4 regions of the Citrobacter sp. LST-B2 genome follow, and region 3 is predicted to be linked to each of the others. Evidence: predicted binding sites of a transcription regulator. Region 3 holds the regulator's gene; each other region holds the start of a gene.
What was found. The regulator Fur, encoded in region 3, represses iron uptake genes when iron is present. The targets are predictions, from matches to a motif close to ATAATAATGAGAACNACTATCAA.
Positions count from the first base shown of each region.

Region 1 (5,663 bases), 1.1 Mb from region 3:
TTATATTTGGCTTCGGTATCAATATCCATGTACCACACTGACATGTTGATCAGCCAGTCGCGGTTGATGAGATAATCCAGACCGACTTGCCCTGCCACACCCCACGAGTCTTTCAGACTAAGATCGGACAGCCCTGCATTCTGACCATCATCATTGAATTTCGTGTCGAAAAAGGTGGTGTAGTTAACGCCTGCGCCAACATAAGGACGCAGTTTGCTGCTGGAATCACCGAAATACCACTGCGCCATCAGGGTTGGCGGCAGGTGATGAACGGTGGCGATATCACCGGTCGCCTGCGTGCCTACTTTATGGCGGAATGGCGTTGCCGCCAGCAGTTCAACACCGATGTTATCGGTCGCCATATAAGTGAATGTCAAACCTAACTGCGTGTTGTTACTGACATTAAAGCCGCCTAAATGGCCTAACGTTCCATCCGCACCTTCCGTCGGTCTTACCGTCGCCGAACCGGCACGAATAAAGAACTCGCCAGCTTCATGCGCGTAAACGCTGCCAGAGAGAAGTGTACATACTGCCAACGCCGCCACTGTTAATTTTTTCATATCCGCTCCATCGTTATGGTTATAAATACGTTACAAATATACCTACATTGGAGTAATAAGTGATCTCTCCAGGGTCACATTCGACTATCAAATTCAATGTTTGTTGATCCAGATTAAAGTAGAAGTGGTATTGAAAATACAATTATTGGAATCAGATCAATTTTTAATATTTCCATGATGAATGCATTTCTTGCGTTTTTTGCGTTTGTTAAAACTGACTCCCCGTAGATTTGTTGAGCAAATTACTCTGGCTTTACAAAGATATGCTTTTCCATACACCCCTTGATGCTGCCACTGCGCAGTTATCCAGGGTACAATTGCATGCTTAACAACACCTGCAGAACTCAAGGAGAGTGCATGTCTATCACGGCGAAATCTGTATACCGTGACACCGGGAATTTTTTCCGTAATCAATTTTTAACCATCCTGCTGATCTCGCTGCTGTGCGCGTTCATCACGGTGGTATTAGGGCATGCCTTCTCACCCAGCGATGCGCAGATTGCGCAACTGAGTGAAGGGGATCATCTTGAAGGAAGCGTAGGCTTGTTCGAACTGGTGCAAAACATGACGCCGGAGCAGCAGCAGATCCTGTTGCGCGCCTCGGCAGCGTCTACCTTTTCAGGACTGATTGGTAATGCCGTCCTGGCCGGTGGCGTTCTGCTGATGATTCAGTTAATTTCAGCCGGTCATCGCGTCAGCGCCCTGCGCGCGATCGGTGCCAGTGCGCCGATCCTGCCGCGTCTGTTCATCCTGATTTTACTGACGACCCTGCTGGTACAGCTCGGGATTATGCTGGTCGTGGTACCAGGCATCCTGTTGGCAATCCTGCTGGCGCTTGCGCCGATTATGCTGGTTCAGGATAAAATGGGTGTATTCGCCGCAATGCGCAACAGTATGCGTCTGGCGTGGTCTAATATGCGACTGGTCGCCCCGGCGGTGATGGGCTGGCTGCTGGCAAAAACGCTACTGTTGCTGTTTGCCTCCAGCTTTGCTGCGTTTGACCCTAACGTTGGCGCCGTTATCGCGAATACGTTGAGCAATCTGATCTCCGCCATATTGCTCATCTACCTGTTCCGTCTGTATATGTTGATTCGCCAATAACCCTGTCTGCGTCGCCGGCAGTAATGCCCGACGCGTTTGATTACGGAATCGAAGAATGAAGCAGTTTCTTGATTTTTTACCGCTGGTTGTCTTCTTTGTTTTTTACAAAGTGTACGACATCTATGCGGCCACCTCGGCGCTCATTGTCGCAACGGCAATCGTGCTCATCTACAGCTGGGTTCGCTATCGCAAAGTTGAAAAAATGGCGCTGATCACTTTTGTTCTGGTGGCCGTGTTCGGCGGGTTAACCCTCTTCTTCCATAATGATGAGTTTATTAAATGGAAAGTGACGGTGATTTACGGCCTGTTTGCCGGTGCGCTTCTGGTTAGCCAGTGGATCATGAAAAAGCCGCTGATCCAGCGCATGCTGGGTAAAGAACTGACGCTACCACAGCCGGTCTGGTCTAAGCTCAACCTCGCGTGGGCCATCTTCTTTATTCTGTGTGGGCTTGCCAATATCTACATCGCCTTCTGGCTGCCGCAAAACATCTGGGTGAATTTTAAGGTATTCGGCCTCACCGCGTTGACGCTGATCTTTACCCTGCTGAGTGGCGTCTATATCTATCGTCATCTCCCGCAAGAAGATAAATCATAAACATCCATCAAACCAGGCCAACCGGCCTGGTTTTGCTTTCTGCACAATCCCTGCCATTCCTGTCATAAATTGCATGAATCATGAAGATATTGTGGAGATTGCCTTCACAATATTGTAATGAGAATAATTATCATTGATATTCCGTATCGCATTTTTAACAATAGGGATGTCAGTTGATGAATTTGATAACAACAATGTTTCCGCGCCCTCTGGCGCTTTTGATTGCCACAGCATTAAGCGGAAATGCTTTCGCCACAGACGAGGTCATGAACGACGGCGAAACGATGGTCGTCCAGGCAACCGCCGAAGAAGCCCTCAAACAGCAGCCCGGTGTTTCTATTATCACCGCCAAAGACATTGAAAAATCCCCACCGGTCAACGACCTCTCCGATATTATTCGCACCATGCCCGGTGTGAACCTGACGGGCAACAGCGCCAGCGGCAGTCGGGGAAATAACCGTCAGATTGATATTCGCGGCATGGGTCCGGAAAACACGCTGATCCTGATTGACGGCGTACCGGTCACCTCGCGAAACTCGGTGCGCTATAGCTGGCGCGGGGAGCGTGATACCCGTGGTGACACAAACTGGGTACCGGCAGAGATGGTCGAGCGTATTGAGGTGCTGCGTGGCCCGGCAGCGGCACGTTACGGTTCCGGCGCGGCGGGTGGCGTCGTAAATATCATCACTAAACGGCCAACGAACGACTGGCATGGCTCGCTGTCTCTTTATACCAACCAGCCCGAGAACAGCAAAGAAGGTGCCACCAGGCGAGCGAACGTCAATCTGAGCGGCCCGCTCATTGACGATGTTCTCACCATGCGTTTGTATGGCAACATCAACAAAACTGACGCCGATGCGGCGGATATCAATACCCGGCAAAATGGATCCTATGCCGCAGGGCGCGAAGGGGTGCGCAATAAAGACATCAACGCCCTGCTCTCCTGGAAACTGACGCCACAGCAAATTGTCGATTTTGACTACAGCTACAGTCGTCAGGGCAATATCTATGCCGGGGATACCCAGTATAGCAACGCTAACGTCAGTCCTGACGGGCTGGTCAGTACCCTTTACGGCGATGAAACCAACCGGATGTATCGTCAGTCGTGGGGGCTGACGCATAACGGCATCTGGGACTGGGGGCAGTCTACATTCGGCGTCTACTACGAAAAAACTAATAACACCCGAATGCAGGAAGGCTCGACCGGTAAAGTGGAAGGGATGATCAATAACACCGAATACGCCACCAGCCGCCTGGAATCTTATCGTTCTTCCGGAGAACTCAACATCCCTGTCTTCTGGCTGGTTGATCAAACCCTGACGGTGGGTGCGGAGTGGAACCGTGACGAACTCAACGATCCGGCGTCTATGCAGGCCACCAGCGCATCCGGCGTGCAGATTGGCAATGTCTCCGGTGACGCCTCCAGTCGCAGTTCCAAAAATAGCGCCACGCTCACCGGTATATATCTGGAAGATAATATCGAAGCGCGGCCTGGCACGGATATTATTCCGGGGATCCGTTTTGACTATCACGACGAATTTGGCAGCAACTGGAGCCCCAGTCTGAATATGTCGCAGAAACTGGGCGATCTGTTTAAGCTGAAAGCCGGGATTGCGCGCGTCTTTAAAGCGCCAAACCTGTATCAGTCCAGCGAGGGATATTTGCTCTCCACGCGCGGCAACGGGTGTCCGAATACTATCGCCACCGGCAGTTGTTATCTGCTGGGTAATCCGGATCTGGACCCGGAAATCAGTATTAACAAAGAGATCGGCCTGGAATTTAATTACGCTGGGTGGGATGCGGGAATCACCTGGTTCCGTAATGACTATAAGAATAAAATCGTCGCCGGGACCGATATTATCGGTTACGCCTCCAACGGAAATAACATCCTGCAATGGGAAAATGGTGGCAAAGCGATTGTCGAAGGTCTGGAAGGTAACGTGGTGATTCCGCTGGTGCCGGAAACGTTAAGCTGGCGCACAAACGCGACGTATATGATCAAATCAGAGAACAAGGACACCGGTAACCCGCTCTCCGTGATCCCGAAATACACCATTAATACCCTGCTCGACTGGCAGGTGAACGACAAGCTTTCCACGCAGCTACAGTGGACGCAGTACGGTCGACAAAAACCGCGCGAGTATGCTGAAACGCGCAACGAAACGGGTGCCATGTCGGATAAGGAGATAGGTGCCTACGCGGTTGTCGGACTCGGCGCTAATTACCAGATGACGAAAAACTTGCGCCTGAATGCCGGGATCAGTAACCTCTTCGACAAGCGGATCTATCGTGAAAACGATGGTGCCTCAACCTACAACGAACCCGGACGCGCTTACTATGCGGGCGTAACGATGTCATTCTAATCACCCAAACGCCCGTCTCGCGGGCGTTTCCCCTCTGTTCTCCATGCTAAAATCATAGTAGCATCGCGCCTGAAATTTTTTTCTACAGTCGGTTTTACAATGACAACAACAACTCACGCCCCGCAGGGCGAACTGGTTTTACGCACACTGGCTATGCCTGCCGATACCAATGCCAACGGTGATATTTTTGGCGGCTGGCTGATGTCGCAGATGGATATTGGCGGTGCTATTCAGGCCAAAGAGATTGCCCATGGTCGCGTGGTGACCGTCCGCGTGGAAGGAATGAGCTTTCTGCGTCCGGTTGCCGTCGGCGATGTGGTATGTTGCTACGCCCGTTGCGTGAAGCGCGGAACCACTTCCGTCAGCATCAATATTGAAGTCTGGGTCAAGAAAGTGGCATCAGAGCCAATTGGCCAGCGCTACAAAGCGACAGAGGCACTGTTTATCTACGTCGCGGTGGATCCAGACGGTAAACCCCGCCCGCTACCGGTAGAATAAACACAAAAAAGCCTCCATTACGGAGGCTTTTACGTTATCACGAGATGATTATTCGATTTGCGTGGTGCCGTTCAGACGGAAGACGATATTCACGACCAGCCCTGAACCCGGTTTACCGGCTTCATAGCGCCATCTGCGCATCGCATTCTTCACTTCACGTTCAAACATGTTAGCCGGTTGCGCTGACACGATTTGTACGTTGTCCACCCGGCCATCGGACGTAACATCAAACTTCACTTTTACCCGCCCCTCAATGCGTAATGCCTGAGCGCGCGCAGGATACTGCGGCTGGTTACGCGTTAACGCACGTGGACCTGCCGGAACGCTCACTGTCGGCTTGCTGGTTGCCGGCGCAGTGCTGGTGGCCGGACGCGAAGGCGCGGTATTCTCAAACGGCGACGCCGGACGCGGCTCGGCAGGTTTGACATCACGCTTCGGCTGCTCCTGTACCTTTTTCACCGGTTTCGGTTTGGGCTTAGGTTTAAGCTTCGGTTTCTCGATAACAACCGGCACCTCTTTGGGCGGTTCGGGAATCGGTTCCGGCTC
Region 1 covers NZ_CP192598.1:2,683,450-2,689,112, forward strand. The annotation lists gene ompW (outer membrane protein OmpW) at 1-560, opposite strand, end outside; partial or broken gene ACQ0PY_RS12865 (YkgJ family cysteine cluster protein) at 812-889, shown strand; gene ACQ0PY_RS12870 (YciC family protein) at 918-1,661, shown strand; gene ACQ0PY_RS12875 (septation protein A) at 1,717-2,256, shown strand; gene ACQ0PY_RS12880 (TonB-dependent siderophore receptor) at 2,433-4,619, shown strand; gene yciA (acyl-CoA thioester hydrolase YciA) at 4,719-5,117, shown strand; gene tonB (TonB system transport protein TonB) at 5,166-5,663, opposite strand, start outside.
Region 1: a site for Fur is predicted at 2,368-2,390, ahead of ACQ0PY_RS12880 (TonB-dependent siderophore receptor). Genes of this name have one in related genera too.

Region 2 (5,663 bases), 570 kb from region 3:
AATGAACAAGATGCGACTTTCCCGCTGGCTGGCCTTTTTTGCGCTCGCCGCCAGCATTACGCTTGCGCTTCCCGCACAGGCGAATACCTGGCCTCTTCCTCCGCCTGGCAGCAAACTGGTTGGGGAAAATAAGTACCACGTTGTTGAAAATAACGGAGGTTCGCTGGAAGCCATCGCGAAAAAATATAACGTCGGTTTTCTCGCGCTGTTGCAGGCGAATCCCGGCGTGGATCCCTACGTTCCCCGCGCGGGCAGCGTGCTGACCATCCCCTTGCAGACGCTGCTACCGGATGCTCCGCGTGAAGGCATTGTTATCAATCTGGCTGAACTGCGTCTCTACTACTACCATCCGGGGAAAAATTCGGTCACCGTCTACCCTATCGGCATTGGCCAGTTGGGCGGTGATACCCTGACTCCAACGATGGTCACGACCGTCTCCGACAAGCGCGCCAACCCAACCTGGACGCCGACGGCGAATATCCGTGCCCGCTATAAAGCGCAAGGAATTATCCTTCCGGCGGTGGTGCCTGCCGGACCGGATAACCCGATGGGACACCATGCCATTCGCTTAGCGGCGTATGGTGGCGTCTATCTGCTGCATGGCACCAACGCTGATTTCGGTATCGGCATGCGCGTCAGTTCTGGCTGTATCCGCCTGCGTGATGGCGATATTGAGACCCTGTTCAGACAGGTTACACCGGGCACCAAAGTGAATATCATCAATACCCCGATCAAAGCCTCGGTTGAGCCGGACGGGACGCGGCTGGTCGAAGTCCACCAGCCGCTGTCGAAAAATATAGATGATGACCCGCAGGTTCTGCCTATCGTATTGAACAGCACTCTGCAATCGTTTAAAGATTCCGCACAGACGGACGCGGCGGTGATGCAGCATGTGATGGACGTTCGCTCCGGGATGCCGGTCGATGTCCGACGCCATCGCGAGGTGGATCAGCAGTCGATGTAACGATTCCGGACATGAAAAAGCCCCGCTGAAATACAATCAGCGGGGCTTTTTTTATCACGTTATTTTGCAGCAGCAGGCATCAATGAGGGTTAATGCTTATTTATAAATTACCGCGGTACCGTGCAGGTTGTTTGGACCCGTCACAGAAGTAATGCGGAATGATTTCGCCCCCATGGCATCCGCTTTCTGCGCCAGTTCGTCCTGCAATGAACTCAGGTTAGTCCCTGCATTTGCAGAGATGGTGCCGACTTTTTGCTGACCGGCAGGCGTGGACTGAACTTCTACAGCCGCGAAGCTTGCGAATGACAGTGAACTCAGAACAGCAGCAGCGATGAGGGTTTTTACGTTTTTCATAATAGTGACCTTTTGCAGATGATTGGGCGTCGTAAGCATTTACTTAACGATCGATAGATAAATGATAGATGTGATCCAGGTCACACGTCAACTCATTTTTTATAACGATCGTTATATAAAAACAAAAGCACTTATCTTTCATACAACTAAGCAGAAAAACTTTTTCTCACGAATGCGCTGGAGCCTGTGCGGGTTTATTTTTATAATGGTTGCTCACTAAGCCCATTAAGGTACAACGGCATCATGACAACTGAATCGACAGGTTGTGTTAAAAAAAGCCGTGGCCGACCAAAAGTGTTCGACAGGGAAGCCGCGCTTGATAAGGCCATGACACTCTTCTGGCAGCACGGTTATGAAGCAACATCGCTTTCTGACCTTGTTGAAGCGACGGGTGCGAAAGCGCCAACGCTGTATGCGGAATTCACCAATAAAGAGGGTCTGTTCCGCGCGGTGCTGGACAGATACATCGCCCGCTTCGCGGCAAAACATGAAGCGCAGTTATTCTGCGAAGAGAAAAGCGTTGAAGCGGCACTGGAGGATTACTTCACCGCAGTGGCAACCTGTTTCACCAGCAAAGACACCCCCGCTGGCTGCTTTATGATTAATACCTCCGCGACGCTTGCCGCCGCGTCACGCGATATTGCGCATACGGTGAAATCACGTCACGCCATGCAGGAACAAACCCTGACGCAATTTCTTCGTCAACGGCAGGAACGCGGCGAGATCCCGGTGCACTGCAATGTGCAATATCTTGCCGAGTATCTGAGCTGCATTTTGCAGGGGATGTCCATCAGCGCCCGGGAAGGCGCCAGTTTCGACAAGCTGCAGCAAATCACCCACACTACCCTACGCCTGTGGCCTGAACTGCTGAAGACCTGATCGCTTTGTTGACCGGGAAACGTCATTTCCCGGTCCTTCCACACCATGATTCCCGCATAATAACTAATGTTATCACTGAGTTAGGTTCACTTTTTTGTAAAAAAACATTGATAATAACAATTATTATCAGCAATATTCGCATTTGATTTTGTATCTGTTTCACAATGTAACAGCCGGCTACGACCGGTGAAAACCTTCACCTGCACAGATATTTTCAGAAAGGAATGCGAATGAATAAGCGTCTTTGGGTTCTCAACCCTGTCCTGTTAGCCTTGACTCTGCCCGCTGCGGCGGCGCAAACAGAAGAAGAAAACCTCATCGTCAGCGCTAACCGTAGCCAGAAAACCGTCGCCGAGATGGCACAGACCACCTGGGTCATTGAAGGCCAGGAGATTGAACAACAGGTTCAGGGCGGCAAAGAGTTCAAAGACGTGCTGGCGCAACTGATTCCGGGCATCGATGTCAGCAGCCAGGGACGTACCAACTACGGAATGAACATGCGTGGTCGTGCGATTGTCGTGCTGATCGACGGCGTACGCCTGAATTCTTCACGTACCGACAGTCGTCAGCTGGATTCTATCGATCCCTTTAACATCGCCCACATTGAGGTCATTTCAGGCGCAACCTCGCTATATGGCGGCGGCAGTACCGGCGGCTTAATCAACGTTGTGACCAAAAAAGGCCAGCCGGACCGCCAGGTTGACCTTGAACTGGGCAGCAAATCGGGTTTTAACAACAGCAACGATCACGACGAGCGCGTTGCCGCCGCGGTCAGCGGTGGAACGGATCGCGCGTCTGGTCGACTGTCCGTAGCCTATCAGCGCTTTGGCGGCTGGTACGACGGTAACGGTGATGCCCTGATGCTCGACAACACGCAAACCGGCCTGCAGCACTCCGATCGTCTGGACGTAATGGGGACCGGCACCCTCGATATCGATGACAACCGCCAGATACAGTTGGTCACCCAGTACTATAAGAGTCAGGGCGATGAAGATTACGGGTTATACCTGGGCGAAAACATGTCCGCCGTTACCGGTAGCGGCACCGCCAGCACACGCAGCGGACTGAGTTCAGACCGTATTCCGGGGACGGAGCGCCATCTGATCAGCCTGCAATACTCTGACGCTGACTTCTTCGGCCAGAATCTGGTCAGCCAAATCTATTACCGCGACGAGTCGCTAAAGTTCTACCCCTTCCCGACGCTCAGCAAAGGTCAAGTGACCAGCTTCTCGGCGTCGCAGCAGGATACCGACCAGTTCGGAGCCAAAATCACTCTCAACAGTCAGTTGATGGACAACTGGGAGCTGACGTGGGGCGTCGATGCGGATCATGAAACCTTCGACTCCAACCAGAAGTTCTTCGATCTGGCCTGGTCTGTGCCGTCAGGCGGGATGGACAATCGCACGGCCTACACGACCGGACGTTATCCCGGATACAGCATCACCAACTTCGCTCCGTTCCTGCAAAGCAGTTACGACATTAACGACATCTTCACTCTGAGCGGTGGTGTGCGCTATCAATGGACAGAAAACCGCGTTGATGATTTCGTGGGTTACGCGCAGCAACAGGGGATTGCCAACGGTTTAGCAAGTTCTGCCGATGTCATCCCTGGCGGCAAAACCGATTACGACAACTTCTTGTTCAATGCCGGGCTGTTGGCGCATCTCACCGAACGCCAGCAGACTTGGTTTAACTTCTCCCAGGGCGTTGAGCTACCGGATCCCGGGAAATACTACGGCAACGGCACTTACCAGTTGGTGGGCGATCATTACCAGCTCCAGCGCAGCGTGAACGTGGCGGATTCGCGTCTCGAAGGGATCAAGGTCAATTCGTATGAGCTGGGCTGGCGTTATACCGGCGATAATCTGCGTACCCAGCTGGCGGCGTACTATTCGACGTCCGATAAGTCGATTGTGATTAACCGTAGCGATATGACGATCCGCGTGGAACCTGACGATCGCCGGATTTACGGCGTGGAAGGCGCGGCGGATTACTTCATCCCTGACACTGACTGGAGTCTCGGTGCGAACTTTAACGTCCTGAAATCTGAAGTGAAAAAGAACGGGAAATGGGAAAAATGGGACGTAACGCTCGCGTCGCCGTCCAAAGCCACCGCCTGGGTCGGCTGGGCGCCCGAGCCGTGGTCGCTGCGGGTTCAGACCCAACAGTCGTTTGATCTCACCGATGCCAGCGGCAACAAGCTGGATGGCTATAACACCGTGGACTTTATTGGCAGCTATCAACTCCCGCTGGGCAAACTGACCTTCAGCATTGAAAACCTGCTGGATGAAGATTACACCACCCTGTGGGGACAGCGCGCGCCATTGCTGTACAGCCCAACCTATGGCAGTCCATCGCTGTACGAATATAAGGGCCGGGGTCGCACCTTTGGTCTGAACTACGCCTTAACTTTCTGATAAAAAAAGCCCCTCAGCCTGAGCGAATGAGGGGCTAACTTACAGAGTACCGCTTTTTTACGCGTTGTTATTCAGAATCAGCTGGCCGTTATTATCCAGCGGGATCTGTGTGCCGGGATCTTTATCCATGCGAATCTTGCCCTGCTGGTCGCCAATCTTATAGGTGACATCGTAACCGAGCATTTTTTCCGACTTGTCATAGACGGTTTTGCAGCGCTGCTGCGTGGACGTATAGGTGTCGTTTTCCTGCATCGAGCCCTGGATCTGGTTACCGGCGTAACCGCCCCCCAACGCCCCGACCACCGTTGCCACATCCTTACCTCGTCCGCCGCCGAACTGATGACCAATCACGCCACCGGCAACCGCGCCCAGCACTGAACCGGTAATGCGGTTCTCATCCTGGACAGGCTTGCGATGCGTCACCGTCACGTTGCGACACTCCTGCCGCGGCGTCTTAATCGTCTCTTTGATAGGTGTTGCAGAAACCACCTGAGCATACTGTGGGCCACGATCAAACACGTTAAGACTGGCAACCGCCGCCACACCCAGCGCAGCAGCTACGCCAATCCCTATACCCGCCAACATCGATTTATTCACGGGAGATCCTCCTTCTTTGCTATTGGTTACAATTTTGCAACCAATGCAATAAGAAGCCCATCAGACTGCGGATGAAAATATCGTTGGTCGTCGTTAAAACAGGATGATTCAGAGAACTCTGAAGGAAGAGGCAGAACGGAGAAGGCACTCAGCACCGCCCACGGGCGATGCTGAGTCAGGCGGGATTAATGCAGTTTCAGACGCGGGCGGATCACACGGTTAATGCTGCCCACCAGCATCATCAGACCGGTTTTAAAATAGCCGTGCAGTGCGATCTGGTGCATACGGTACAGTGAGATGTAGACGAAACGAGCAATACGCCCTTCCACCATCATCGACCCTTTGGTCAGATTGCCCATCAGACTGCCGACGGTCGAGAAGTTGGAGAGCGACACCAGCGAGCCGTGGTCTTTGTACTGATATGCTTTCAGCGGCTTACCGTTCATCTGCGC
Region 2 covers NZ_CP192598.1:2,130,636-2,136,298, reverse strand. The annotation lists gene ldtC (L,D-transpeptidase LdtC) at 1-964, shown strand, start outside; gene bhsA (multiple stress resistance protein BhsA) at 1,061-1,318, opposite strand; gene comR (TetR family copper-responsive transcriptional repressor ComR) at 1,562-2,197, shown strand; gene ACQ0PY_RS10190 (TonB-dependent siderophore receptor) at 2,428-4,614, shown strand; gene ACQ0PY_RS10185 (glycine zipper 2TM domain-containing protein) at 4,672-5,211, opposite strand; gene ndh (NADH-quinone dehydrogenase) at 5,397-5,663, opposite strand, start outside.
Region 2: a site for Fur is predicted at 2,305-2,327, ahead of ACQ0PY_RS10190 (TonB-dependent siderophore receptor). Genes of this name have one in related genera too.

Region 3 (5,663 bases):
CTTCGTGTGGCTGGCAATATAGCTGTAGAGTTCATCATCAACTTCAATCGTTTTCATCTTAATCCAGTGCGGTGTCTTATCTGATCTGAAATACAAATCGTTGGGAGTATAGGAGCAAATCCCAACAGCGAATAGCGTCAAACCCGGCTGAACAAAAAACTCGGAGAAAACCGAAGTGGTTGCAGCCCAGTGGCAGAATGGTCAACATAATACCCTAACCCGACAGAGCGAAAAAAAGAACTTTGCCATGAAATTGAATATCCGAGCGCAATCCGCACAAAACCTGCACAATAATTCTCCCATCGTACTGGTTCACGGTTTATTTGGCAGTCTGGACAATCTGGGCGTGCTTGCTCGTGATCTGGTGAACGACCATGACATCATCCAGGTCGATATGCGTAACCACGGTCTCTCTCCTCGCGACCCAGTGATGAACTACCCGGCGATGGCGCAGGATCTGCTGGATACGCTGGATGCGCAACACCTCGAAAAAGCCACCTTCATTGGCCACTCGATGGGGGGTAAAGCGGTGATGGCGCTCAGTGCGCTGGCTCCGGAACGCATCGATCGCTTAGTGGCTATCGATATCGCCCCGGTGGACTATCATGTCCGCCGCCACGACGAAATTTTCGCGGCTATCAACGCGGTGACGGCATCAGCGGCAAAAACTCGCCAGCAGGCGGCAGCGGTCATGCGCGAACATCTTAATGAAGAAGGCGTGATTCAATTTTTGCTGAAATCGTATGTTGACGGCGAGTGGCGCTTCAACGTGCCGGTACTGTGGGAACAATATCCGCATATCGTCGGCTGGGAGACAATTCCCGCCTGGAATCATCCGGCGCTGTTTATCCCCGGCGGCAACTCCCCATACGTCACCGAGGCGTATCGCGACGATTTACTGGCACAGTTTCCGCAAGCACGTGCGCATGTGATTGCCGGGGCCGGTCACTGGGTGCATGCCGAAAAACCGGAGGCGGTGTTGCGCGCCATCCGTCGTTATCTTAATGAAACAGCTAACTGATTAAAAACTCAGCGTCCGTGCGCGATTACGCGTGTGAACGTTGGCGCGCCTCATTCGCTGATGTATGATGGCGCGCTATCCATCCGGGCAGAGGCCTGGCTGATTGTTTCCCCGAAGTCACCAATATCATGGCCAAAGAACAAACGGACCGTACGACACTAGATCTGTTCGCGCACGAGCGTCGCCCGGGACGACCGAAAACCAATCCGCTTTCACGCGATGAACAGCTGCGCATTAATAAGCGTAATCAACTCAAACGCGACAAAGTTCGCGGTCTTAAGCGTGTCGAACTCAAACTCAACGCAGAAGCTGTTGACGCGTTGAATGAGCTGGCGGAATCCCGAGAGATGAGCCGCAGTGAACTGATCGAAGAGATATTGATGGCCCAACTGGCAACGCTACGCGGCCAGGATCTCGCCTGAAATTATCCTCTCTCCCACTTTCGTGTAGCATGGAGTGCACTCGTATGCGTTTGCTATTTCCGCATACCTGACTGTTCTGCTATGATTGCCCTTATCTGTGGGCAATTCGCCACCACCATTTCAATAAGTTTCAAGAGGTTACTTTACTCATGGCAATCACTGGCATCTTTTTCGGCAGCGACACCGGGAATACCGAAAATATCGCAAAAATGATTCAAAAACAGCTTGGTAAAGACGTTGCCGATGTGCATGACATTGCAAAAAGCAGCAAGGAAGATCTCGAAAGTTATGACATTCTGCTGCTTGGCATCCCAACCTGGTACTACGGTGAAGCGCAGTGCGACTGGGACGACTTCTTCCCTACCCTCGAAGACATCGATTTTAACGGCAAACTGGTCGCACTGTTCGGCTGTGGCGATCAGGAAGATTATGCAGAATACTTCTGCGACGCGTTAGGCACAATCCGCGATATCATTGAGCCGCGCGGTGCAACCATCGTGGGTCACTGGCCGACCGCTGGCTATCATTTTGAAGCCTCCAAAGGTCTGGCGGATGATAACCATTTTGTCGGTCTGGCGATTGACGAAGACCGTCAGCCGGAACTGACCGCCGAGCGCGTGGAAAAATGGGTGAAGCAGATCTCTGAAGAATTGCACCTTGATGAGATCATCAACGCCTGATGTACGGCGGCGCAGACAAGGTTTGCGCCGCATCAATAGACAGAACCAATCAAAATAATTGCTACAAATTTGTAACTTTCTTGCCCATCCCTGTACAATGTGCGGGAGTTTTTAGGTGGCGCTCTCATTTCCAGGCAATACCGACTATTTATTAACATTTGCCAGAGGCTTGCAGTTTTCATTTAGACACGGCAGTCCTATAATGAAACGCATTATCCCGAGTGCAATTTCTGTCACTTCTTGTATGAAGTGAATCGTTTAGCAACAGGACAGATTCCGCATGACTGACAACAATACCGCATTAAAGAAGGCTGGCCTGAAAGTAACGCTTCCACGTTTAAAGATTCTGGAAGTTCTTCAGGGACCGGATAACCATCACGTCAGTGCGGAAGATTTATACAAACGGCTGATCGACATGGGTGAAGAAATTGGTCTGGCGACCGTGTATCGCGTGCTGAACCAGTTTGATGACGCCGGTATCGTAACCCGCCACAATTTTGAAGGCGGCAAATCCGTTTTCGAGCTGACCCAGCAGCATCATCACGATCACCTGATTTGCCTTGATTGCGGCAAAGTGATCGAATTTAGCGATGAGTCTATTGAAGCGCGCCAGCGTGAGATCGCGTCGAAGCATGGCATTCGTCTGACGAACCATAGCCTCTACCTCTATGGCCACTGCGCTGAAGGCGATTGCCGCGAAAACGAACACGCGCATGACGCGAAATAATCTGCATTATTCTGAAAAGCCAACCTGCCGGTTGGCTTTTTTTATGCCTGCCATTCCCTACTCAGCGCTTTCTTCTGCCTGCATGTTGCTTTAATGTAAAATATCTTACCCTGCTTCGTCCGGAGAATCGAAATGGAACTTCGCCAGCTACGTTACTTTGTCCGTATTGTAGAAACCGGCAGTATGGGCAGCGCGGCGCTCGATCTCGACATCGGCGTGTCCGCCCTGAGCCAGCAGATGACGCGGCTGGAAAACGAACTCGCGATCCGCCTGTTGCAGCGAACCACGCGCGGCGTCACGCCCACTAACGCTGGTCTGGCCTTTTACTCGCAGGCACAACTGGCGCTACGCCACGCCGATGATGCGATCCTGGCCGCTCGCGAGGCGCGTCTTTCGGGACACGTCAGCGTCGGCATGGCCCCCAGCACCGCCTCCATCCTGGGAATACCGTTTATTCATGCCATGCGGGAACATTACGCCGACGTTCGCCTGCACGTGGTGGAAAGCCTGTCGGGTAATCTGGAACGGATGATCAACACGCGCCAGATTGATCTGGCGGTCGTGTTTCAAAAAGAGAAGATCCTGCGCTGGAGCGCCAGACCGGTTCTTGAGGAGCGCCTGTTTCTGATTGGCACACACGAGCTGCTGGTGGATATTCCGGATGACACCATAACGCCTGCTCAACTGGCGAATATTCCCCTGATCATGCCAAGCCAGGGACACGGCCTGCGTGGCAGACTGGAAGCCATCTGTCAGGAACACGGACTGAAGGTCGATATTGCCACGGAAATTGACGGCCTGACGTTACTGATGCGCGCCGTTGGCAGCGGACTCGGCGCCACGCTGCAACCCGGTGCAGCCATTTCGCATCTTGAGAGGGAAGCGCTAAGAGTGATCGGCGTCCATAATCCTGTCCTCAGCCGCCCCAATTTTCTGGTCAGTCTGTCGGACGATGAACTCACCCCTGCCGGTCTTGCAGCCCGCGTAATACTCACAAAAGTCATGCGTGAACTCGTTGAAACCGGTCATTGGCCGGGCGCAACCCTTTACGCTCCCTAAACCCCTCTTTAGCTATTCGTCATAGCGCCCATACAATCAGCACGTATACATTTCAATTACAAATTTAACAAATAGTTAAATGGTAATGGAGTAGACGATGGTTGATGTACTGGTGATTGGCGGTGGTAATGCCGCGTTATGTGCCGCCTTAACCGCCCGTGAGGCAGGAGCTTCCGTGCTGCTGTTAGAGGCTGCGCCCCGGGAATGGCGCGGCGGGAATTCCCAACACACGCGCAATTTACGCTGTATGCACGATGCGCCACAGGATGTGCTGGTCGAGAGTTATCCCGAAGAGGAGTTCTGGCAGGATCTCTGGCGTGTCACCGAAGGCAATACCAATGAAGCGTTGGCGCGACTGGTGATCCGGACCTCTTCCCAGTGTCGCGACTGGATGCGTCAGCACGGCGTTAATTTTCAGCCTCCGCTCTCTGGCGCGCTGCACGTGGCGCGTACCAATGCCTTCTTCATGGGCGGCGGTAAAGCCCTCGTGAACGCCTATTACCGCAGCGCAGAAAAGCTGGGGGTACAGATTCGCTACAACACGCCGGTACAGGCACTTGAATTGCGCAACGGCGAATTCATCGCAGCCCTGGCAGGTCACGAGCGCATTGAGGCGAAAGCCTGCGTACTCGCCGCCGGTGGATTTGAATCCAACCGCGAATGGCTGCGCGACGCCTGGGGAGAGAACGCTCGTGGCGAATGGCCAGCCGATAACTTCCTCATTCGCGGCACCCGCTTTAATCAGGGCGTCTTGCTCAAGTTTATGATCGATGCCGGTGCTGACATTATCGGCGATCCGTCTCAGTCCCACTGTGTAGCGATTGATGCCCGGGCCCCGTTGTACGACGGCGGCATTTGTACCCGCGTGGATTGCGTCTCACTGGGTGTGGTAGTCAACCGGGACGCGGAGCGCTTTTACGATGAAGGCGAAGATTTCTGGCCGAAACGCTATGCCATCTGGGGGCGTCTGGTTGCCCACCAACCGGGGCAGATTGGCTACTCCATTATCGACAGCAAAGCGATCGGTCACTTTATGCCGCCGGTTTTCCCCGGCGCACAGGCCAATACGCTGAGTGAACTGGCCCGCCAGTTGGGGCTGGATCCCGAACGCTTTACCCATACCGTGGAGCACTACAATCAGGCCTGTCAGCCGGGTCAGTTTGATCACACGAAGCTGGACAACTGCGCGACGCAGGGCCTGACGCCACCGAAAACGCACTGGGCGCGGCCTATTGATACGCCCCCCTACTACGGTTATGCCCTGCGACCGGGGATCACCTTTACCTACCTGGGACTGAAAGTGAATGAACACGCTGCGGTTCACTTCGCAGGCACCCCCAGCCGTAACCTGTTCGTTGCCGGTGAGATGATGGCTGGCAACGTACTGGGCAAGGGCTATACCGCCGGTGTCGGCATGTCCATCGGCACCACGTTTGGTCGCATCGCAGGTAAAGAAGCCGCGCAGGCAGCACGTAAGGAGGCGCATCATGAAGCAGCTTGAAAAACTGATCATCGAGGCCAAAATTCTCACCGAGCCAGAAGCTGAAGTCGAGCGGGTGATGCAGGTGTGTAATGCCTGTCGCTATTGCGAAGGGTTTTGCGCCGTGTTCCCGGCGATGACGCAACGGCTGGAATTTGGCAAAGCGGACATTAACTATCTGGCAAACCTGTGCCATAACTGCGGCGCCTGTCTGCACGCCTGCCAGTATGCGCCGCCCCATGAGTTTGCGATCAACGTGCCGAAAGCAATGGCG
Region 3 covers NZ_CP192598.1:1,559,893-1,565,555, reverse strand. The annotation lists gene seqA (replication initiation negative regulator SeqA) at 1-57, opposite strand, end outside; gene ybfF (esterase) at 248-1,021, shown strand; gene ybfE (LexA regulated protein) at 1,150-1,443, shown strand; gene fldA (flavodoxin FldA) at 1,593-2,123, shown strand; gene fur (ferric iron uptake transcriptional regulator) at 2,404-2,850, shown strand; gene tcuR (tricarballylate utilization LysR family transcriptional regulator TcuR) at 2,983-3,909, shown strand; gene tcuA (FAD-dependent tricarballylate dehydrogenase TcuA) at 4,007-5,410, shown strand; gene tcuB (tricarballylate utilization 4Fe-4S protein TcuB) at 5,397-5,663, shown strand, end outside.

Region 4 (5,663 bases), 770 kb from region 3:
ATCTTCATGGCGCTTCACAAACGGGATCATGCTAAGTGCGTAGCCAAAGCTGGTGACCACGCCGACCCACAGCAGCCCGCTCAGCCAGTTGAAAAACTGGAAGCGACGGTTAGAGAGCCCGGAAATCCCCGCCATGGTTGGCAGTAGCGTGCGCACGAACGCCAGAAAACGGCCTGCCAACAGCGCCAGCAGACCGTGACGGTCAAACATGCAGGTCGCGCGCTGGTGGTATTTCGCCGGAAGTTGCGCCAGCCAGCCTTTTACCGTTCGCGTATTGCCCAGCCAGCGTCCCTGAATATAACTGAGCCAACAGCCGAGGCTGGCCGCTGTCGTCAGGATCAGCAGGGTAGGAACAAAGCTCATGACGCCTTGCGCGACCAATGCGCCTGCTAAGAGCAGCAGACTATCGCCGGGCAAAAATGAGGCCGGTAACAGGCCATTCTCTAAAAACAGCGTGGCAAACATCACAAAGTAGACGACGCTAACAACATGTGGGTCCGCCAGCGCGGCAAAATCATGTTGCCAGAGCGCAGCGATAATATCTTGAATGACAGCCATGGACTTTCCTGTGGAACAGCGTTTACGCCTTAATAATCCTATTGTACTCCTGAACGGACCCGGATGACTTGATCCCGGGCGCAACAAATGCAGACAATTTCGTTCGACGTGTCTGCATAGATGTCCATTGGCGTCAATTTTACACGAGGCGGGAAAATCCGGCGGCTAAATCTGCAATCAGATCGTCAACATTCTCTAAACCAATGTGGAGACGAATCAGTGTGCCGCTGAAATCCACACCCCCTTCCGGGCGAATTTCTGCAATCTGTTCAGGCTGATTGGCCAGAATCAGCGACTCAAAACCGCCCCACGAATAGGCCATGCTGAAGAGGCTGAAGTGATCCAGATAAGCGGACAGCTCGTCATTATTGAGCTTTTTATTCAGCACAAACGAGAACAAGCCGCTGCTCCCCGTAAAGTCACGTTTCCAGAATTCGTGTCCTTTACTGCCTGGTAACGCCGGATGATTGACCCGCGCGACCTGCGGATGGGCTGCCAGCCATTCGGCAATTTTCAGACTGCTTTCATGATGCTGGCGCAGACGCACGCCCAGGGTGCGCAGCCCGCGGCTGGTCATATAGGCCGTATCGGCATCGACCATTTGTCCCATCAAATAGGCATTCTCGCGCAGTTGATCCCAACAGCGGGCGTTCGAAACGGCGGTGCCGACCATGGCATCCGAGTGACCAATCAGGTACTTGGTCCCGGCCTGAATCGAAATATCAACGCCGAAGTCGAGGGCTTTAAACAATATGCCCGCCGCCCAGGTGTTATCGATCATAATGATGGCGTCCGGCACAACGCGTCTGACAGCGGCGACAATTGCCGGGACGTCGTGGACTTCCATGGTCACGGAACCCGGAGACTCGAGGAAAACGACTTTGGTGTTGGGCTGAAGATGCTTAACTATGTCAGCGCCAATCAGCGGATCGAACCAGCCAGTGGTCACACCCAGTTTGCCGAGGATTTTGGTGCAGAAATCCTGGCTAGGCTCATAGGCCGTATTGGTCATCAGCACGTGATCGCCCTGTTCGACAAAAGCCAGAATCGTATTGGCGACGGCCGCCGCGCCGCAGGGGAAGAGCGCACAGCCAGCGCCGCCTTCGAGTTCACACATCGCTTCCTGCAGCGAGAAATGGGTTAATGTGCCGCGGCGCCCGTAAAAAAGTTCGCCGTTGGCGCGGTTGCGGGTGGCGTGCTTTTTGGCTTCGACCGTTTCAAAAACCAGCGAAGAAGCGCGCTGAATCACACTATTCACTGAGCCCAGCGTGTATTTTTTACTGCGCCCTGCGCCGACCAGTCGGGTGTCCAGTTGTTTATCTGCCATGTTGGGGTTCCTGTTTTTATACGTCTGGACGTCTAAACTATCACGAATGGAAAAATGCGCATCCCCAGGAACGGGATAAAGCACAATATTTTATCAAAATCGCCTCCCGTGACGTTTTACTGCGTAAGCGCAAGGAAAAGAAACCAAAGGTGCGGCACTATGTAAATAGTAATGAGAACGACTATCAATTCGACGTCGTTTTGATATTATTACGCTCAGAATTTGTGATTTGCGTCCTGGAGATACAGAGTGGGTAATAATTTGATGCAGACGGATCTTTCCGTCTGGGGTATGTATCAGCACGCCGATATCGTGGTTAAGTGCGTGATGATTGGTCTGATTCTGGCGTCAGTGGTCACCTGGGCTATCTTCTTCAGTAAGAGCGTTGAGTTCTTCTCCCTGAAGCGTCGGCTTAAACGCGAACAGCAGCTGTTGGCGGACGCCCGCTCTCTGGATCAGGCAAGCGATATCGCAGCAAACTTTGGCGCCAAAAGCTTAAGCACCCAATTGCTCAATGAAGCGCAGAACGAACTGGAACTGTCTCAGGGCAGTGAAGACAACGAAGGCATTAAAGAGCGTACTGGTTTTCGTCTGGAGCGTCGCGTTGCGGCAGCGGGACGTCAGATGGGGCGCGGAAATGGCTACCTGGCGACCATCGGGGCGATTTCGCCATTTGTCGGTCTCTTCGGTACGGTCTGGGGTATCATGAACAGTTTCATCGGGATTGCACAAACGCAGACCACTAACCTCGCCGTCGTCGCCCCCGGTATTGCTGAAGCGCTGCTGGCGACAGCCATCGGTCTGGTTGCGGCCATTCCTGCGGTGGTTATCTATAACATCTTTGCCCGTCAGATTGGCGGTCTTAAAGCGATGCTGGGCGATGTAGCGGCACAGGTGCTGTTACTGCAAAGCCGCGACCTGGATCTGGATGCAAGCGCATCTGCCCGTCCGGTGCGTACCGCGCAGAAATTACGTGTAGGGTAAGGCTTCATGGCAATGCGTCTTAATGAAAATCTGGACGATAACGGTGAAATGCATGAAATCAACGTGACGCCGTTTATCGACGTTATGCTGGTACTGCTGATCATCTTTATGGTGGCTGCGCCGCTGGCGACAGTGGATGTGAAGGTCAATCTGCCCGCGTCCTCCAGTACGCCGCAACCGCGTCCGGAAAAACCGGTTTATCTGTCGGTCAAAGCGGACAACAGCATGTTCATTGGTAACGATCCGGTGACGGACGAGACCATGGTGGCAGAACTGAACGCGCTGACCGAAGGGAAGAAAGACACCACGATCTTCTTCCGTGCGGATAAAACCGTCGACTATGAAACCCTGATGAAGGTGATGGACACGCTGCATCAGGCTGGTTATCTGAAGATCGGTCTGGTCGGCGAAGAGGTCGCGAAAGCGAAATAATCGTTGTCGCCATGGGCACAATGAAAGAAAGGCCGGGTACGGCGTTATCGCTACCCGGCTTTTTTATTGCCCATCGCGCCGGGTTTGCACCTGACGTTCATTGAGCGCAACGGTAGTGATGGTAATCGTGCGGGTGTTTCCTTCGGCCAGTTTGCGCGTCAGTCGCAGCGTGGCGGTCTCACGAGCCAGCAAATGCTGCCAGGTGCTCTCCAGTCGCGCCATGATTTTGTCACCCAGCGCCGGGTTCTGTTTGATAATGGCGTTGATCGCCGCGCCATAAATCTCTTCCTTCACCTGAAGCGCGTATATTTCCCGCCGGTTTTGCCATTTCAGACGAACCAGCGCCGCAGGAATAGAAGTCACTTCTTGCGCCACGCTTTCGAGGACCGCATTTTTATTGGCGATGAGTGCGGCAAGATTCTGCTTTAAGATAAATTGATCGCTTTTATTCTCATCTAAAGCCAAATAGACATTGTTATCTTCAACATCTTTAATCATTGTTCGTCGTCCAGAGAATAGAAAAGGGGTGAGTCTTTCTCCCGGGTAATTAAGTTAAGCCAAATTTCGTTGCCGTTTTCATTTATATGCGTGGTCATTTCAGTGATTATTTTACTTAAGGTCTGGGCATCGATATCGCCTTCAGCCTGTAACGCATTAATAACCCGAGCGAAAGTCTCAATTTTCGCTACCCGCTCAAGACGCTCTTTAAAATGACGGTCACGTTCTTCGAGTAGGATATTTTTAGATTGCCCGGTGGCGGTTGTGCTAATTAAGATATCGGCCTCATAATCACTGAGGGTTGTTTTTCCCTGAGTAAAATTATCATTATTTTCTACTGTTTCTTCCGTCTGACCTGACGCTGACAGATGAAAACGCGGTGGGACAAGGTGCTCAGGCAGCATGTCACAATATCCTTTAATATCAAATGTATAGTTATTTTTATTTGGCAGGTCGCGTTGACAATAACATGGGGTAATTTTAGAATCAAAAAAAATGGAGTCATTCTATGAACAGTATTTTTTATTCTGTCATTACCTTGCTATTGTTGACCGGCGGCGTGCTTTTATTAATGCGCGAGTTTAATAAACCGCGCAACGCTGAAGAACTGCCCTCTGAGACTCAATCAATACCGCTGACTAAAGAAGAGGGGGAGGACCATTTCTCCGCGCTGATGAATGCTATTACACCGGTATGGTACTGGCGCGTCAATCACGAATATATTGATTTCCTTCACGCAACAATAAAACGCATGACGATGGCGCAATTGAATGACACGCCAGGACTGTTTGACGCCCAGCGACGCTGCAGCGATCTCAATTCAGCGGTGTATAAATACTACGACACGATAAAAAAACGCTGTCTCAACGGCGAAAAAGTTCCCCATTCCGATCTCGATGTGCTGAACTTACGCCAGTGCTTCCGGGAGTTTAGCGTCGAGGCGTATCCATCGCTGGTGGCGCTGGTGTGGCCCGAGTATCAGCGCCCGTGGATCAATCCCGACGAAGTTTAAGGAGGATGTTGATCTGATGTTGCGCAATTGGGATATACTGTCGCCCGGTTTTTGCAACATCACAGGAATTTATGGAACGCTTTCTCGAAAACGTTATGTATGCGTCTCGCTGGCTGCTGGCCCCGGTCTACTTTGGTTTGTCGCTGGCGTTGGTTGCGCTGGCGCTAAAATTCTTTCAGGAAATTTTTCATGTTCTGCCCAATGTCTTTTCGATGGCAGAAGCTGACCTGATTCTGGTGCTGCTGTCCCTGGTGGATATGACGCTGGTCGGGGGACTGCTGGTAATGGTGATGTTTTCCGGCTATGAGAATTTCGTCTCGCAACTCGATATCGCTGAGGGACGGGAAAAACTGAACTGGCTGGGGAAGATGGATGCGACCTCACTGAAAAACAAAGTTGCGGCCTCGATTGTTGCTATCTCTTCCATTCATCTGTTGCGTGTATTTATGGATGCGAAAAACGTGCCGGATAACAAGCTGATGTGGTACGTCATTATCCATCTCACTTTCGTCTTGTCGGCGTTTTTGATGGGCTGCCTCGACCGGTTAAACCGCCATAAGCACTGACAGCACAGGCCGGGCAGCCCTTAACGCTACCCGGCGCTGAACGTTACTTATCGGACGATGCCTGCCAGAGGTTCAGTTGGCCGTCAGCGACATGCTTATCAATCTGCGTCAATTCTTCTGTGGTGAACGACAAATTTTTCAACGCCTGAACGTTTTCTTCCAGTTGCTCCGGGCGGCTTGCGCCAATCAGCACAGAAGTGACGCGATCGTCTTTCAGCAGCCAGCTAAGCGCCATTTGCGCCATTGACTGACCGCGCTGTTGCGCCATCTTATTAAGCAGACGCAG
Region 4 covers NZ_CP192598.1:787,074-792,736, forward strand. The annotation lists gene yghB (DedA family general envelope maintenance protein YghB) at 1-558, opposite strand, end outside; gene metC (cystathionine beta-lyase) at 698-1,885, opposite strand; gene exbB (tol-pal system-associated acyl-CoA thioesterase) at 2,135-2,869, shown strand; gene exbD (TonB system transport protein ExbD) at 2,876-3,301, shown strand; gene ACQ0PY_RS03885 (hypothetical protein) at 3,365-3,796, opposite strand; gene ACQ0PY_RS03890 (hypothetical protein) at 3,796-4,203, opposite strand; gene ACQ0PY_RS03895 (ESA_00282 family adhesion-associated protein) at 4,308-4,811, shown strand; gene ACQ0PY_RS03900 (TIGR00645 family protein) at 4,883-5,377, shown strand; gene ACQ0PY_RS03905 (aldo/keto reductase) at 5,421-5,663, opposite strand, start outside.
Region 4: a site for Fur is predicted at 2,051-2,073, ahead of exbB (tol-pal system-associated acyl-CoA thioesterase). Genes of this name have one in related genera too.